Regions from separate parts of the Janthinobacterium sp. BJB304 genome, predicted to be linked through region 4. Evidence: predicted binding sites of a transcription regulator. Region 4 holds the regulator's gene; each other region holds the start of a gene.
The links. Region 4 encodes sigma-54, which starts transcription at its own class of promoters, with help from an activator protein. Its sites were predicted from a motif close to TGGCANGNAANCTGCTTT; they were not measured.

Region 1 (3,484 bases), on a different contig from region 4:
CGTTATTTGTAGCTGCGCAGCAGCAGCCATGCCAGGCCGCAACCAGCAACGGCACCCGCCAGGGCCAGCGCCACGAGGTGTTTGCTGGTGATCACAGGCCGCCGGCCCAGGTAGATTTTGTTATGCAAGGAATTGCCCACGATGGTCTCCTGTACAAGAATTTTTATGATGTCTCATTATAAGAACAGAATCGTGACGGCCGCATGACACTCGACAGTTGGGGCTTGATTTGTATCCACTCGGCAACATTTGTGGACATTTTTGTTGTTTAAATGGCGTACCTCCGGCGAGGCCCGCGCCTTCCATTTCTGACTGGAAATAAACACGGCGCACGCCTGCCCACCGCAGGCCTTGGCGCGGCGCCATGGCACGAAAACCGCTCAATGCATTTTCACGGGCGGTGGCGGCGGCGTTGGCTCCTCGACCGGCACGGGGTCGATGTGCGGCGGCTGTTCCGGCGGCGGCGTGAGGGGATCGCCTTCCGGCGGTGGCGGCATATCGGGTTCGGGCGTGCTGTGTGCACGCAGCGGGGAAAAACGGAATTGTGGCTGCATGGTGGCCTCCTTTGCCCCACTCTAGCCGATGCGGCCAAATCCTGGCGCCCGCCAGTGGCACGCTGCAGGGGAACTAAACGGCGTGGCGCCACTCCAACTTGGCAGGCATCCCCTACAGCACGAGTGCAAGCGACCCTATGGCGCGCAAGAAAATCCTCTTTATGGCCGAGGCAGTGACCCTGGCCCATGTTGGCCGCCCACTGAGCCTGGCCCAGGGCCTGGACGAGGAAGCGTACGAAGTGCACTTTGCCTGCGCCGATGGGTATGACTTTTGTTTCAGGCAAGCCCACTTCCGCCGCTGGCGCATCGACAGTATTTCATCATTGCAATTTCTGCAGGCGCTGGCCCACGGCAAGCCCGTCTATACGGAAAGCACCTTGCATGCGTACGTGGAAGATGACTTGCGCCTGCTCAATGCCGCCCAGCCCGATCTCGTGATCGGCGACTTTCGCCTGTCGCTGTCCGTCAGCGCGCGCCTGCAGCACATTCCCTACATTACCGTCAGCAACGCCTACTGGAGTCCCTGGGTGCGCCAGCATTACACGGTGCCCAGCCTGCCCCTGACGGGCGTGCTGCCCATCTGGCTGGCCGATCCCCTGTTCCGCCTGATCCGCCCGCTGGCCTTCGCCTCGCATGCCGTCCCCCTGAACCGCGTGCGCCGACGCCATGGCCTGCCATCGCTGGGCAGCGACCTGCGGCGCATCTATACGGATGCCGACCGCACCTTGTACGCCGATATTCCCCAGCTGTTCCCGCCGCATGGCATGCCACCCACGCACGACTACCTGGGACCCATCATCTGGGCGCCGCCGCTCGACTTGCCGGACTGGTGGCAGCGACCGGAACTGAGCAGCGGACGGCCGATCATCTATGTCACCCTGGGCAGCTCGGGCCAGGGGCAATTGCTGCCGCGCGTGCTGCGCGCGCTGGCGCCCCTGCCCGTCACCGTGCTGGCGGCCACGGCCGGCACCATCCGCGTCGATGCCGTGCCGCCGAATGCCTATGTCGCGCCCTTTCTGCCGGGCGACGCGGCCGCCCGCCGCGCCAGCCTGGTGATCTGCAACGGCGGCAGCCCCACCAGCCAGCAGGCGCTGACGGCAGGCGTGCCCGTCATCGGCATCGCCGGCAACCTCGACCAATTCCTCAACATGCACGGCATCGCAGGCGCCGGCGCCGGCCTGCTGCTGCGCGCCGACCGTTTCCAGGAAACCGCCCTGCGCCATGCCGCCACGCGCATGCTCGACGATGGCCGGGCCAGGCTGGCGGCGCGCCAGCTGGCCACCGCCATGCGCGAGTATGTGCCCGGGCAACGCTTGCTGTCCCATCTGCACGCCCTGCTGGGCTCGTCGCCCCGTGGTAGCCAGCCTTGACGGGCGGCGTCGGTTTTTCTTACAACGCGTCCGGCAACACCTGCACTGTGTCAACAAAAGCACGCCAAGTCATTGATTTCAAAAGAACCTCATGCGTTGGCATGGAAGTCGCTTAAGTCTGGCCATGAGCACCTGCCGACAGGACTCAGGCAAGACTTCCAGACTCACTCAACTACGAGGTGAATGACATGAAACTTTCTAAACTGAAACTGCTCCCGGCCGCAGCAGCATTGGCCATGCTGTGCGCGGCCGGTAGCGCACAAGCGGGCGCCTACGGCTATGCCTACAACAATATCTTCGGCCTGCAGATCGCCGCCGCCACGGGTTCCATCACCGCCCTGAACAGCACCACGATCTCGCGCGCCACGGCCACCCTGAATGGCGTCAGCGTCATCAATGGCGGTCCCGGCCTGCTCGACTCGCCCCGCGCCGCCGTCGGTGCCGTGACCAAGGGCGAGAACGACTTCACGCAACAAGGTGCCACGGGCAACTTTTCGCGCGGCGACGCGCAGATCGTCAGCACGCAGTTCCCCTCGTTCCCGCCCGGCTCCACCTCCACGCAGGCGGTGAACGTGGCCGAAGCCCATCTGGATGATCCTGCCGGCACGGCCGATGCGTCCGGGCGCAACGGTTCGACCACGGGCTTCTCCGTCAACTTCGTCGTCGGTTCCCCCACGGCAACGCTGAGCTTTGACTTCTTCTCGTCGCCATTCATGCAAGTCTTCCTGCAAAGCACAGTGGGCCAGCTGTCCACCGCGACGGCCAACCTGGTGATGACCATCACCATCACCGACTCGACCGGCGCGACTGTCTTCAACTGGACACCCGATGGCGTTATCGGCTCCGGCATCTTCGGTGGCACGGAATCGGCGGATGCGGCCAACCTGAACACCAGCCTGGCGACCAACTTCCTGACGCGCGGCAACCTGTTTACGTATGACCCCACCGGTTGCGGCACACCCACGGGCACAGGCGTGGGTACGGCTTGCGGCGGCAACTTCAGTTCCGTCAGCAATGCCCTCGCGACCGGCAACTACACCTTGACATTGAATGCGGTGGAAAGCGTGGACCTGGTGAAACAGGCGGTGCCGGAACCTGGCACTCTGGCACTGCTGGGTCTGGGTCTGGCTGGCCTGGGCTATGCCCGCCGCCGCAAGCTTGCCGCCTGAACCAGGCAACAGGGGGATTTACAGGCGAGGGAGTCTCCTCGCCTTTTTTTATGTGGCAAGCCTGTCGGTTTTCCTTACAACGCGGCCGACCGGCAGATGAGGATTTTCATGACTATATTTTCTTGTACCCGCTTGCCAACGGCCCTGCTGGCCTTGCTGTTGCTGGCCAGCAGCGGCACTGCCAGCGCCGCCGCCTATGGCTATTCGTACACCAGCGTCTTTGGCCTGGTCATCAGCAATCCCTCCGGCTCCGTCTCCCTGCTCAGCAACATCGACCTGTCGCGCACCACCGCCACGCTCAATGGCAGCAGCATCATCCACGGTGGCAGCAACGAGATTGACGCACCGCAAGCGACACGCGGCGCCGTCACCAAGGGACAAAATGATTTTA
Region 2 (3,484 bases), on a different contig from region 4:
TTCCCTACGTTTTGCTTGGCGTTGAAGCGGGCATTGAACACCGTGTAGCCGGGTGCCGGCTTTTCGATGTTGCTGTCTTCCGCGTAGACCTGGTTGCTGGCCACGCTTTCCAGTGCCGCGCCGAAACGGTCGAGCGTGTCTTTCCAGGCCAGTTCCGCGAACAGGTTGGCGCTGGGCACGCCCGGTAAACGGCTGCCTTCGCGCACGCTGCCGAAGGCCTGGTCATACACGGCGTGCAGGCTGGTCAGCGCCACTTTTGTCGTGAAACCATACGGCAAGTTGGAGTCGAGCGACACTTCCATGCCTTGGCGTAAGGTCTTGCCCGCATTGCGGTAGCTGGTGCGCCCGCCGCTGGAACTGTCGACGACCAGTTCATCGTTGGTCTTGATCTGGAACACGGCCGCGTTCACATGCGTGTTGTTGGCGATCCTGGCCTTGACGCCCGCTTCCAGGTTGGTGCTGGTGGCCGGTTTCAGCTGGTAATTGAAGCCGCCGCCCGTGCCCGAGTAAAACAGTTCGTTCAGGGTGGGTGCTTCGAAACCGCGCGCGGCGCTGGCGTACACGTTGACGTTGGGCGTCAGTTTATACAGCAGGCCCAGCACGGGTGTCGTGTGGCTGAACTCCAGGCTGCCGCTGTCGTTGCCATTGCCGAGGAAGCGGTCGTTGACCGACACTTTCATTTTGCTGTAGCGCACACCTGCGCTGAGCAGCCATGGCCCGCTTTGCCATTCCGTCTGGATATACGGATCGAGGCTGGAGACGACATCTTGCTCGTCGCGGCGCAGCTTGCCTTTCACGCCAAACGTGTTGCCGATGTAATTTTCATAGCCGGTGCGGTCATCGCTGGAGCGGCCATAGTCGATGCCGATGGTGGTGCTCAGCTTGCCGCCTGCCAACTGGCTGACGTGCAGCCAGTTGGTATCGATGCCGTAGAACTCACGCTGGAAGTCGACCACGCCGCCCGAATGGCTGGCCGGTGCCTGGAAACCCTTGGTGAATGCCTGGTACTGGATCACGTCGCGGTTGCCGCCGTAGGCCGTCACGTGCAGGCGGTCTTCGCCAAACGATTGTTCATAGGTGGCGCCGATTTGCTGGTGGTCGATGCTCTTGCGCGTGTTGTAGCGTTCGGCCAGGGTGCGTTTCGGGTTTTGCGTGTCGCTCGCATCGATTTCGCCGGCGCGCGGATCGCGGGAAAACGTGGCCCAGGTGGCGCCCAGAGGATCTTGCGTATTGCCCTGGTGCAGGCTGTTGGCGACGATGGTCAGCTTGCTGTCCGCATTGGGTTTGACGGTAATCTTGCCGAACGCCTGTTCGCGCGTGGCGGCGCTGTGGTCTCGAAAGCCATCCGTGCGGAAGCGCGAACCGTCGAGCACGTAGCCGATGCCGCCTGCCTGGCCCTGCGCCGACAGGTCCACCTTGCTGGTGCCGAAGCTGCCGCCCGTCACGTTCAGTTCGACGGAGGGGGGATTTTTCCCATCCTTGGAAAACAGCTGGATCACGCCGCCCGAATGGTTGCCATAGATGGCAGAAAACGGCCCGCGCAGCACTTCGATGCGCTCGGCTGTATCGAGGTTGAAGGTGGCGGCCTGGCCTTGCCCGTCGGGCATGCTGGCGGGAATGCCGTCGCTGATCAGCTTGACGCCGCGCACGCCGAAGGCCGAACGGGCGCCGAAGCCGCGCGACGAGATTTGCAAGTCTTGCGCGTAGTTTTGGCGGTTTTGTACGACCAGACCCGGCACGGCGGCCAGCGCTTCCGAGGCATTGACGCGGATTTGGCCCTCCTGGATGCGGGCGCTGTCGACGATGTCGATGGACGCGGGCACTTCCTGGCTGGGGTGGGCGATGCGGCTGCCGCTGATGACCACCGTATCCATGAGTTGCCCGGCGGCCAAGTCAGCCGCCTCGGCGGCAAAGACGTGGGGGGCCAGGGTGGCGCTGCCGGCGACAAACAGGCTGGCGATGGTGTTCAGGCGGAAACGATGCTGCATGCGGATTCTCCAATGTGAATAAAAGCCTGCTTGAGCGCGTGAGCGGCGCAGGTCTGCATAGTTGTATCAAGCAATATGCCTGCCATGTCTCCATTGGTGGGCGGAAATTATACGCGTGTCAGTGGCACGGCGTTTGCATGCAGCAATTATCAGATGCGCCGCTACCGCGCGCTTTTCCTGTGTTTTGCCATTGAAAAGGTGATTATGCCCAACTTCTTCCCGCGCTTGCGCCAGGTGTGCTGGCTGTTGCCGGCGCTTGCCAGCACCGCCCTCCAGGCCGCTCCTTTTGCCTATGTCCCCAATGAAAAATCGGGCACCGTGAGCGTGATCGACACGGCGACCGACCAGGTCGTGCGCCAGATCGCCGCAGGCAAGCGTCCGCGCGGCATCGCCGCCGACCCGACCGGACGGCAATTGTTTGTCGCGGACGCGGCCAGCAGCGCCTTGCTGCTGATCGATAACGAAGCTGGCGCACCAGTGCGCACGGTGGCGCTGGGCAAGTCGCCGGAGGGTGTCAGCGCCTCGTACGACGGCAGTCACGTGGCCGTGGCCGTCGAGGAAAACAATAGCGTGGCCTTGCTCGATGGCCAGGCGGGCGTCTTGCTGGCCGATATCAAGGTGCAGGGACGCAACCCGGAACATGCCGTCTTCAGCCCCGATGGGCGCTGGCTGCTGGTCAGTGCGGAAGAGGCCGAGCAAGTCGATGTCATTGATGTGGCGCAACGCCGCCAGGTCGCGTCCATCGCCGTGGGCTTGCGTCCGCGCGGCATCGGTTTCAGTCCGGATTCGGGCCTTGCCTACGTGGCGTGCGAACTGGTCAATGCTGTCTACGTGATCGATATGACGGCGCGCAAGGCGATTGCCACCATTCCTGCAGGCAAGAATGCCAACGGCATCGCGGTCCATCCCGGCGGCAAGCAAGTGTATGTCTCGAACGGCATCGACGGTACGGTGATGGTGATCGATACGGCCAGCAAGCAGGTGACGGCCACCATTCCCGTCGGCAAGCGCCCGTGGAACATGGCCATCACGCCCGATGGCGCCAAGCTGTACGTGGCCAATGGCCGCTCGAACAGCGTCTCCGTCATCGATACGGCCAGCGCGCGCAAGGTGGCCGATATCGCCGTCGGCGAATTGCCATGGGGCGTGGTGATTCGGTAGCGTTACAGGAACAGGTGTTCCAGTCTGGTACACCTGTTCCATTGTGCAGCGGCGACGGGCCGCAGCCGCAGGGCTGGCCCGGATTGGAACAGGATGCCTTCACCTTGTTCAAAACGCAAACAGGCCCGCTCCCGCGGCTCAAGCCCGGGCATGCGCCGAAAAGCGCACCGGCATTGACGCCGCGCCCTTGCAACAAGGGCAAAAGCGGCTAAGTTTGTAGTGGGATGGCGAGCTGGCACGGCATTTGCGGAAGACTCCGTGTACTCACCCCATCTGTACCAGGACGTTTGATTTTAATTAAGTAATTCCATTCTAATTAACCCGATAGAGGACGA
Region 3 (3,484 bases), on a different contig from region 4:
CGCGCCCGTCAGGCAGGCCAGGATGGACGAGGGGTTGTTCGGGTCGCGCACCATGAAGTCGAGCACGTCGCGCGTGTGGAAGCGGCCATATTTGTGGTCGTACGCGCTTTGCAGCTCGGAAATGCCCAGGGTGGCGCGCCAGCCTTGCTCCGCGTCCTGCTCGGACTGGGGCAGCATGGACGTCTGCATGTTGACGTCGAGCATGCGCGCCGTGTTTTCCGCCCGCTCCGTGTAGCGGGCCATCCAGAACAAATGATCGGCGGTGCGGCTCAGCATGTTTTCTCTCCTGCAAAAGCTGCTTTTTCTTCTGATAATGTGGCTTCCAGTACCCAGGTATCCTTGGTGCCGCCCCCCTGCGATGAATTGACCACCAGCGAGCCTTCGCCCAGCGCCACGCGGGTCAGGCCGCCCGGCACCATGGAAATGGTCTTGCCCGACAGCACGAACGGGCGCAGATCGATGTGGCGCGGCGCGATGCCGGCCTCGACATACGTGGGGCAGGCGGACAGGGCCAAGGTCGGCTGGGCGATGTAGCCGTCCGGATTGGCCAGCAGGCGCTGGCGGAAATCCTCGATCTGCGCCAGACTCGACGCCGGCCCCACCAGCATGCCGTAGCCGCCCGCGCCATGCACTTCCTTGACCACCAGTTTCGGCAAATTCGCCAGCACGTAGGACAGGTCGGCCGCCTTGCGGCACTGGTAGGTCGGTACGTTGTTGAGGATCGGTTCCTGCGACAGGTAAAACTTGATCATGTCGGGCACGAAAGGGTAGATCGACTTGTCGTCAGCCACGCCCGTGCCGATGGCGTTGGCCAGGGTGACTCTTCCCGCGCGGTAGACGGACAGCAGGCCCGGCACGCCCAGCGACGAATCGGAGCGGAAGGCCAGCGGGTCGAGGAAATCGTCGTCGACGCGGCGATAAATGACGTCGACGCGCTTGGGCCCGCGCGTGGTGCGCATGTAGACGGAATTGTCGTTGACAAACAAATCCTTGCCCTCGACCAGTTCCACGCCCATCTGCTGGGCCAGGAACGCATGCTCGAAGTAGGCGGAGTTGTACATGCCCGGCGTCATGACGACGACCGTCGGGTCATCGACGCCCATCGGCGCGACGGAACGCAAGTTGTCGAGCAACATGTCCGGGTAGTGGTCGACGGGGGCGATGCGGTTGCGGGCGAACAGTTCCGGGAACAGCCGCATCATCATCTTGCGGTCTTCCAGCATGTAGGACACGCCGGACGGCACGCGCAGATTGTCTTCCAGTACATAGAATTCGCCCTGGCCCGCGCGCACGATGTCGACGCCGGCGATGTGCGCATAGATGTCGGAAGCGACGGCAATGCCCTGCATTTCCGGGCGGTATTGGGCATTCTTGTAGATTTGCTCGGCGGGAATAATGCCCGCCTTGATGATGTTTTGCTCATGATAAATATCATGGATAAACATGTTCAATGCTTGCACGCGCTGGACCAGGCCCGTCTGCATCTGCGCCCATTCGGCGGCGGGGATGATGCGGGGGATGGTGTCGAACGGAATCAGACGTTCCGTGCCGGCATCGTCGCCATAGACGGCGAACGTGATGCCGACGCGGCGGAACGTCAGGTCGGCTTCGGCCCGCTTGCGGGCGATGGTCTCGGGCGATTGCTGTGCCAGCCAGTTGCTGAATTCACGATAGTGTTCACGTACCTTGCTGTCCGTACCCACGTCATTTGCAGTCATTTCATTGAAAAAATTTGCCATGTTGTGATTTCCCTTGAGCCGTGTCTACGTATAGCTCAGCAGGAAGCGTGCCAACAGGGCGGGCGTGAACAGGTGTAAAGATGACCACTTTTGTGGCGCAAATCAGTCATCTGCACCGCTTTGGTGCGCTAGCTGTCACTCTTGGGGAAGTCTGCGGGCGGGACGAAGGGACGGCAATCGACGGGCACGTCGAAGATGAAGCTGGTGCCCGTTTCGGCCGCGCTGTCGACGGCGATGCTGCCGCCATGGCTTTCGGCCACGCTCTGCACGAAGGGCAGGCCGATGCCCCAGCCTGGCGCGGGGCAGTTGTTCTCGCGGCGCAGATAGTCGAAGATGCGTTCCGCCTGTTCCGGCGCGATGGGTCGTCCGCTATTGTGGACGGTGAGGATCAGGCGTTCGTGCACCGCTTCCACGTGCACGCTGATGGGCGCGTCGTCGCCGTATTTGAGGGCATTGCCGAGCAGGTTTTCCAGCGCGCGGCGCAGCGAATTCTCGCACCACCAGCCGACGACGGATTGCCCGCTGACCTGGCATTTGTCGGGCCGCTGCAGGTTGACCTGGCTAGCCACGGCGTGCACCAGCGGCAGTACGTCGAACTGGCTCAGCACCAGCGGCAACTGCTGCCCCTGATGATAGCTGAGGCCATCGAGCAATTCCTCGATCATGCTGTCGAGCCGCTTGCTGTGCTCGGCAATCTTGTGCGCCAGCAATACCACCCGTTCCGGGTCCGCCGGCCTGAGCAGCAGCTGGGCGCTGGTGCTGATGACGGCCAGGGGATTGCGCATATCGTGCGACAGGCCGGCCGCCATGCGGCGCCGGAAGCTTTCGTGCATGCTGGTAAATTCGCGTATCGATTCGCGGATGCCCGAGTCGATCGATTCGTTGATCACTTGCCAGTCCTTGCTGCGCAGGGTGATGCCGGACTCATGCGCGACTTCGGCAAAGCAGTCGCGGAAGATCTGGTATTCCTGGATGACCTGTTCCGGCCCGTAATTGGTCATGCGCGCCCGTTCATTGCCATGTACGGCGGGCACGTTGCTGTTGCTGGTGGCATTCTCGCGCGGGTGGCCCGGGGTAAGGGCCTCGGCCAGGTTGTCGAAAAAGGCCGGCAAGGTATTGATGAGTATGGGCGTGAGCAACTGGTCGGCGCCGCGCACGCTGGTGCGCACGCGCTGTTCCCAGGCGCTGAGGACGGCGTCGCGCATGGCGAAGATGCGCTGCGCGCGCTGAAGTGGATGGCGCACGCCCGCCTGGCGACCCGCCTGATGATCCGTGGCAATATTCACCTGAACTCCCTGACAGGAATGACTATGCTCATAATAGTATGCGCCTAATCCGCCGCCGGGGAAACGCTTTATTGTCCAGTATCGGCCTGGCGCACGGCCGCATACAGGCGGGAAAGCGAGGCTGACCACTCGGTCAGCGAAAAGTTCTGTGGGTCATCATGACCGTTCGCAAACCCTGTATCGAGCACGGCGTGGAAGGCGGGAATCAGCCACGTTCCCTTGCGCACGCTGGCGGCGATATACAGCAGGGCCAGGCGGTCGTATTGGGCCGGCGTAAAGCCGGGATCGGGCGCCAGGCCATCGTTGCCCTTGCCGCCGCCGGGCACGGAGTTGCGCGGCTGCACCAGTTCCACGTGCAGGAACAGGCCCGTCAGCGAAGGCTTGTCCTTTTCCAGCTTGCTGGCATAGCTGGCCGTGCCAAAGTCGCGCACGGCCAATGAATCGCCGAGGCGGTTCACG
Region 4 (3,484 bases):
GGGGGAAGCGCCCGCCTCGGCCTGGAATGGTGCCGCCAGTGCCTTGATAGCGACCGGCAAGCCTTCGCCCGGCGTGGACTCGAACAGGGCCAGCAGCGCCCCCATCTGCGCCTCGGGCAGGTAGACATCGGCCAGGCCCGTGTAGAGGGCGTCGGCCGCGTTGATCGTCAAACCCGTCAAGCCCAGGTACAGGCCCAGCTGACCCGCCAGACGGGACAAAAAGTAACTGCCGCCCACATCGGGGAACAGGCCGATATTGACTTCCGGCATGGCCATGCGCGTGCGGCCCGTGACGATGCGCAGGCGGTTGCCGGGCCCCGCTTGCGCCACGCCCATGCCGCCGCCCATCACCACCCCATCCATGACGGCGATATACGGTTTCGGATAAAAATGGATCAAATGATTTAAAGCATATTCTTCCGTAAAGAAATCTTCCAGCAAGGCGCTGCCGCCCTGTGGCGTGGCCAGGCCAGCGTCGTAAAAGAAACGGATGTCGCCGCCGGCGCACAGGGCTTTTTCGCTGCTGGAGCGGATCACCACGGCGTCCACCTGCGGATCGTCGCGCCAGGCCAGCAAGGCCGCGCTCAGGGCGCGCACCATCTCCAGCGACAGGGAATTCAAGGCTTTCGGACGGTCGAGCACGATGTGGCCCGTGCGGTGGCGGATGGAAATCTGGACGAGGTCGCTCATGGCAGGCAGGAAAGAAGTGAAAGTGCCAACATTTTAGCGCCTGCGCGGGGAACATTGCGTTCGACAGCTACGGGCGCAAAAAAGGGCGCAATGTGCGCCCTTAGTTGATCACAGCCGGTTGAAAGTCGCGGGCCGCTTAGGCGGGGGCGAATTCTTCTTCCGAACTGTCTGGCAGATGCTTGATCGCCTCTTTACCGTGCCCTTGCACTTTGGTTTTGTATTTCATCACTTGCCTATCGAGCTTGTCGATCAGGGTATCGATTGCGGCATACAGGTCGTGCGCCAGGCTTTCCACATAGACAGTTTTGCCACTCAGACGCAGGTTGACTTCGGCCTTTTGACGTTTTTCTTTCTCTTTGAGGTTATCCACGGTCAGAATCACGGCGATATCGATAACTTGATCGAAATGACGTTTCACGCGCTCCAGCTTCGTTTGTACGTATTCACGGATGGCTGGTGTCACTTCGAGATGATGTCCGCTGATGGTGAGATTCATACACACTCCTAAAGATGATCGGGTTCGTGCGGTCCATCGTATCCGGCCCGCAGAGGAACCGAAAAAAACTTACAAACACTTACGCAGGCTCACTGGCGGAATTTTTAATGCTTCCCGGTATTTGGCAACAGTACGTCGCGCAATCACCATGCCTTGTTCCCCCAGCATGTCCGCAATCTTACTGTCGGATAAAGGATTTTTAGGGTCTTCTGCTCCTGTCAGTTGCACGATCAATGCCCGTATCGCCGTCGATGACGCTTCGCCCCCCGCTTCGGTGGCGACGTGGCTACCAAAGAAATATTTCAACTCGAACATGCCGTGCGGGGTCAGCATGTACTTTTGAGTTGTTACCCGCGAGATAGTACTCTCGTGTAAACCCAGTGTATCAGCTATTTCACGGAGCACAAGGGGGCGCATGGCAACGGCTCCATGCGAGAAAAAGTTCTTTTGTCTTTCTACTATCGCCTGCGCCACGCGCAGAATCGTGTCGAAGCGCTGGCGCATATTCTTGATCAGCCACTTGGCTTCCTGCAACTGTGCACCCATGGCGCCCTCGCCCTTGCCCTGCTTGAGCAAGTTGGCGTACATGGCATTGACGCGCAGGCGCGGCATGACGTCGTTGTTCAGGGTCACTTGCCAGCCATTGCGCGCGCGCTTGACGACGACGTCGGGCACCACGTAATCGGACACGTCCGCAGCGAACACGGCGCCCGGATGCGGGTTGCACTGGCGAATTACCGTCTGCGCTTCACGCAAGTCTTCATCGTCGCAATCGAGGGCTTTTTTCAGCTTGTTGAAATCGCGCTGGGCAAACCAGGCCAGGTGCTTTTCCACGATGACGAGGGCCATGCGCCGCGTCACCATGGCGATGTGCGGCAAGCGCTTGATTTGCAGCGCCAGGCATTCGGACGCATTGCGCGCGCCCACGCCGGGCGGATCGAAACTTTGCAGCAGCGACAAGGCCGTGCGCATCTCGTCGGCATCGATTTCCAGCTCTTCCGGCAGGCGCGCCAGGATGTCGTCGAGCGACTCTTCCAGGTAGCCATTGTCGTCGAGCGCGTCGATGATCAGCTCGACCAGCGCGCGGTCGCGCAATTCGAGCACCGTCACGCGCATCTGCTCCATCAGGTGTTCGCGCAGGGTGCAGTGATGGGCCTCCAGTTGCGGGCGGGAATCTTCGTCGTCGGGCGCCTTGCCCCGGCTCGCCTCGCTCCAGTCGCTGTCGCCGCCATCCGCGGCGGCCGGGCCCTCGCCCGCCTCGCCGTCAAAGGTTTCCGCTTCGGCCGGCGCCGCGGGCGCCTCCTGGCCTGGCGGCTGGGGCGGCGCTTCGGCCGGCGCGGCCGTGGAGCTCAAGGCCCCGTCGGACAGCAGGCGCAGCGAACGGTCGAGCGGATCGTCGAGGCGCTCGAGCAAGGGATTGTCCGTCAGCAGTTGCTCGAGTTCCTGGTGCAATTCCAGAGTAGACAATTGCAACAGGCGTATCGATTGCTGCAACTGCGGCGTCAGTGCCAGGTGCTGCGAAGTGCGCAGCTGCAATGATTGTTTCATTGGCTTACATGCGGAAGTGTTCGCCCAGATAGACCCGGCGTACCGACTCGTTCGCGATGATGTCGTCGGGGCGTCCCGACGCCAGTACCGAGCCCTGGTTGATGATGTAGGCACGGTCGCAAATACCCAGCGTCTCGCGCACATTATGATCGGTGATCAGCACGCCGATATTGCGCTCCTTCAAGAAGCGCACGATGCGCTGGATCTCGATCACGGCGATCGGGTCGACGCCGGCGAACGGTTCGTCGAGCAGCACGAAACGGGGATCGGTGGCCAGGGCGCGGGCGATTTCCACGCGGCGGCGCTCGCCGCCCGACAGGGACAGCGCCTGGTTCTCGCGCAACTTTTCAATCTGCAAGTCGGCCAGCAGTTTATCCAGGCGTTCCTCGATCTCGGCCTTCTTCAAAGGACGGCCTTCGACGGTCTGGATTTCCAGCACGGCGCGGATATTGTCTTCCACCGTCAGCTTGCGGAACACGGACGCCTCCTGCGGCAGATACGACAGGCCCATCTGCGCGCGGCGGTGGATCGGCAGGCTGGAAATGTCCACGCCGCTGATGTCGATGCTGCCGCCATCCGACGGCACCAGGCCGACGATCATGTAGAACGAGGTGGTCTTGCCGGCGCCGTTCGGGCCCAGCAGCCCCACCACTTCGCCGCATTCGACTTGCAGCGAGACATCATGCACGACTTGCCGCTTTCCATAGGTTTTCTGCAGTCCGCGAACGATCAGGGTGCTGCCGCAACGGG

Region 1: CSQ95_RS22840 (EDSAP-1 family PEP-CTERM protein) is a predicted target of sigma-54. The motif match lies at 2,022-2,039, and genes of this name have one in related genera.
Region 2: CSQ95_RS28375 (beta-propeller fold lactonase family protein) is a predicted target of sigma-54. The motif match lies at 2,111-2,128, and genes of this name have one in related genera.
Region 3: CSQ95_RS03135 (circularly permuted type 2 ATP-grasp protein) is a predicted target of sigma-54. The motif match lies at 1,775-1,792, and genes of this name have one in related genera.

What each region holds. Positions count from the first base shown of each region.
Region 1 covers NZ_PDZN01000022.1:32,148-35,631, reverse strand. Annotated here, with positions in the region: gene CSQ95_RS29740 (hypothetical protein) at 3-140, opposite strand; gene CSQ95_RS29735 (hypothetical protein) at 381-554, opposite strand; gene CSQ95_RS22845 (glycosyltransferase) at 692-1,924, shown strand; gene CSQ95_RS22840 (EDSAP-1 family PEP-CTERM protein) at 2,113-3,093, shown strand; gene CSQ95_RS22835 (EDSAP-1 family PEP-CTERM protein) at 3,202-3,484, shown strand, end outside.
Region 2 covers NZ_PDZN01000039.1:7,967-11,450, forward strand. Annotated here, with positions in the region: gene CSQ95_RS28370 (TonB-dependent receptor) at 1-1,988, opposite strand, end outside; gene CSQ95_RS28375 (beta-propeller fold lactonase family protein) at 2,193-3,149, shown strand.
Region 3 covers NZ_PDZN01000002.1:260,315-263,798, forward strand. Annotated here, with positions in the region: gene CSQ95_RS03130 (alpha-E domain-containing protein) at 1-276, opposite strand, end outside; gene CSQ95_RS03135 (circularly permuted type 2 ATP-grasp protein) at 270-1,739, opposite strand; gene CSQ95_RS03140 (sensor histidine kinase KdpD) at 1,868-3,025, opposite strand; gene CSQ95_RS03145 (hypothetical protein) at 3,094-3,484, opposite strand, start outside.
Region 4 covers NZ_PDZN01000006.1:122,127-125,610, forward strand. Annotated here, with positions in the region: gene CSQ95_RS09190 (enoyl-CoA hydratase/isomerase family protein) at 1-690, opposite strand, end outside; gene hpf (ribosome hibernation-promoting factor, HPF/YfiA family) at 827-1,186, opposite strand; gene CSQ95_RS09200 (RNA polymerase factor sigma-54) at 1,256-2,734, opposite strand; gene lptB (LPS export ABC transporter ATP-binding protein) at 2,739-3,484, opposite strand, start outside.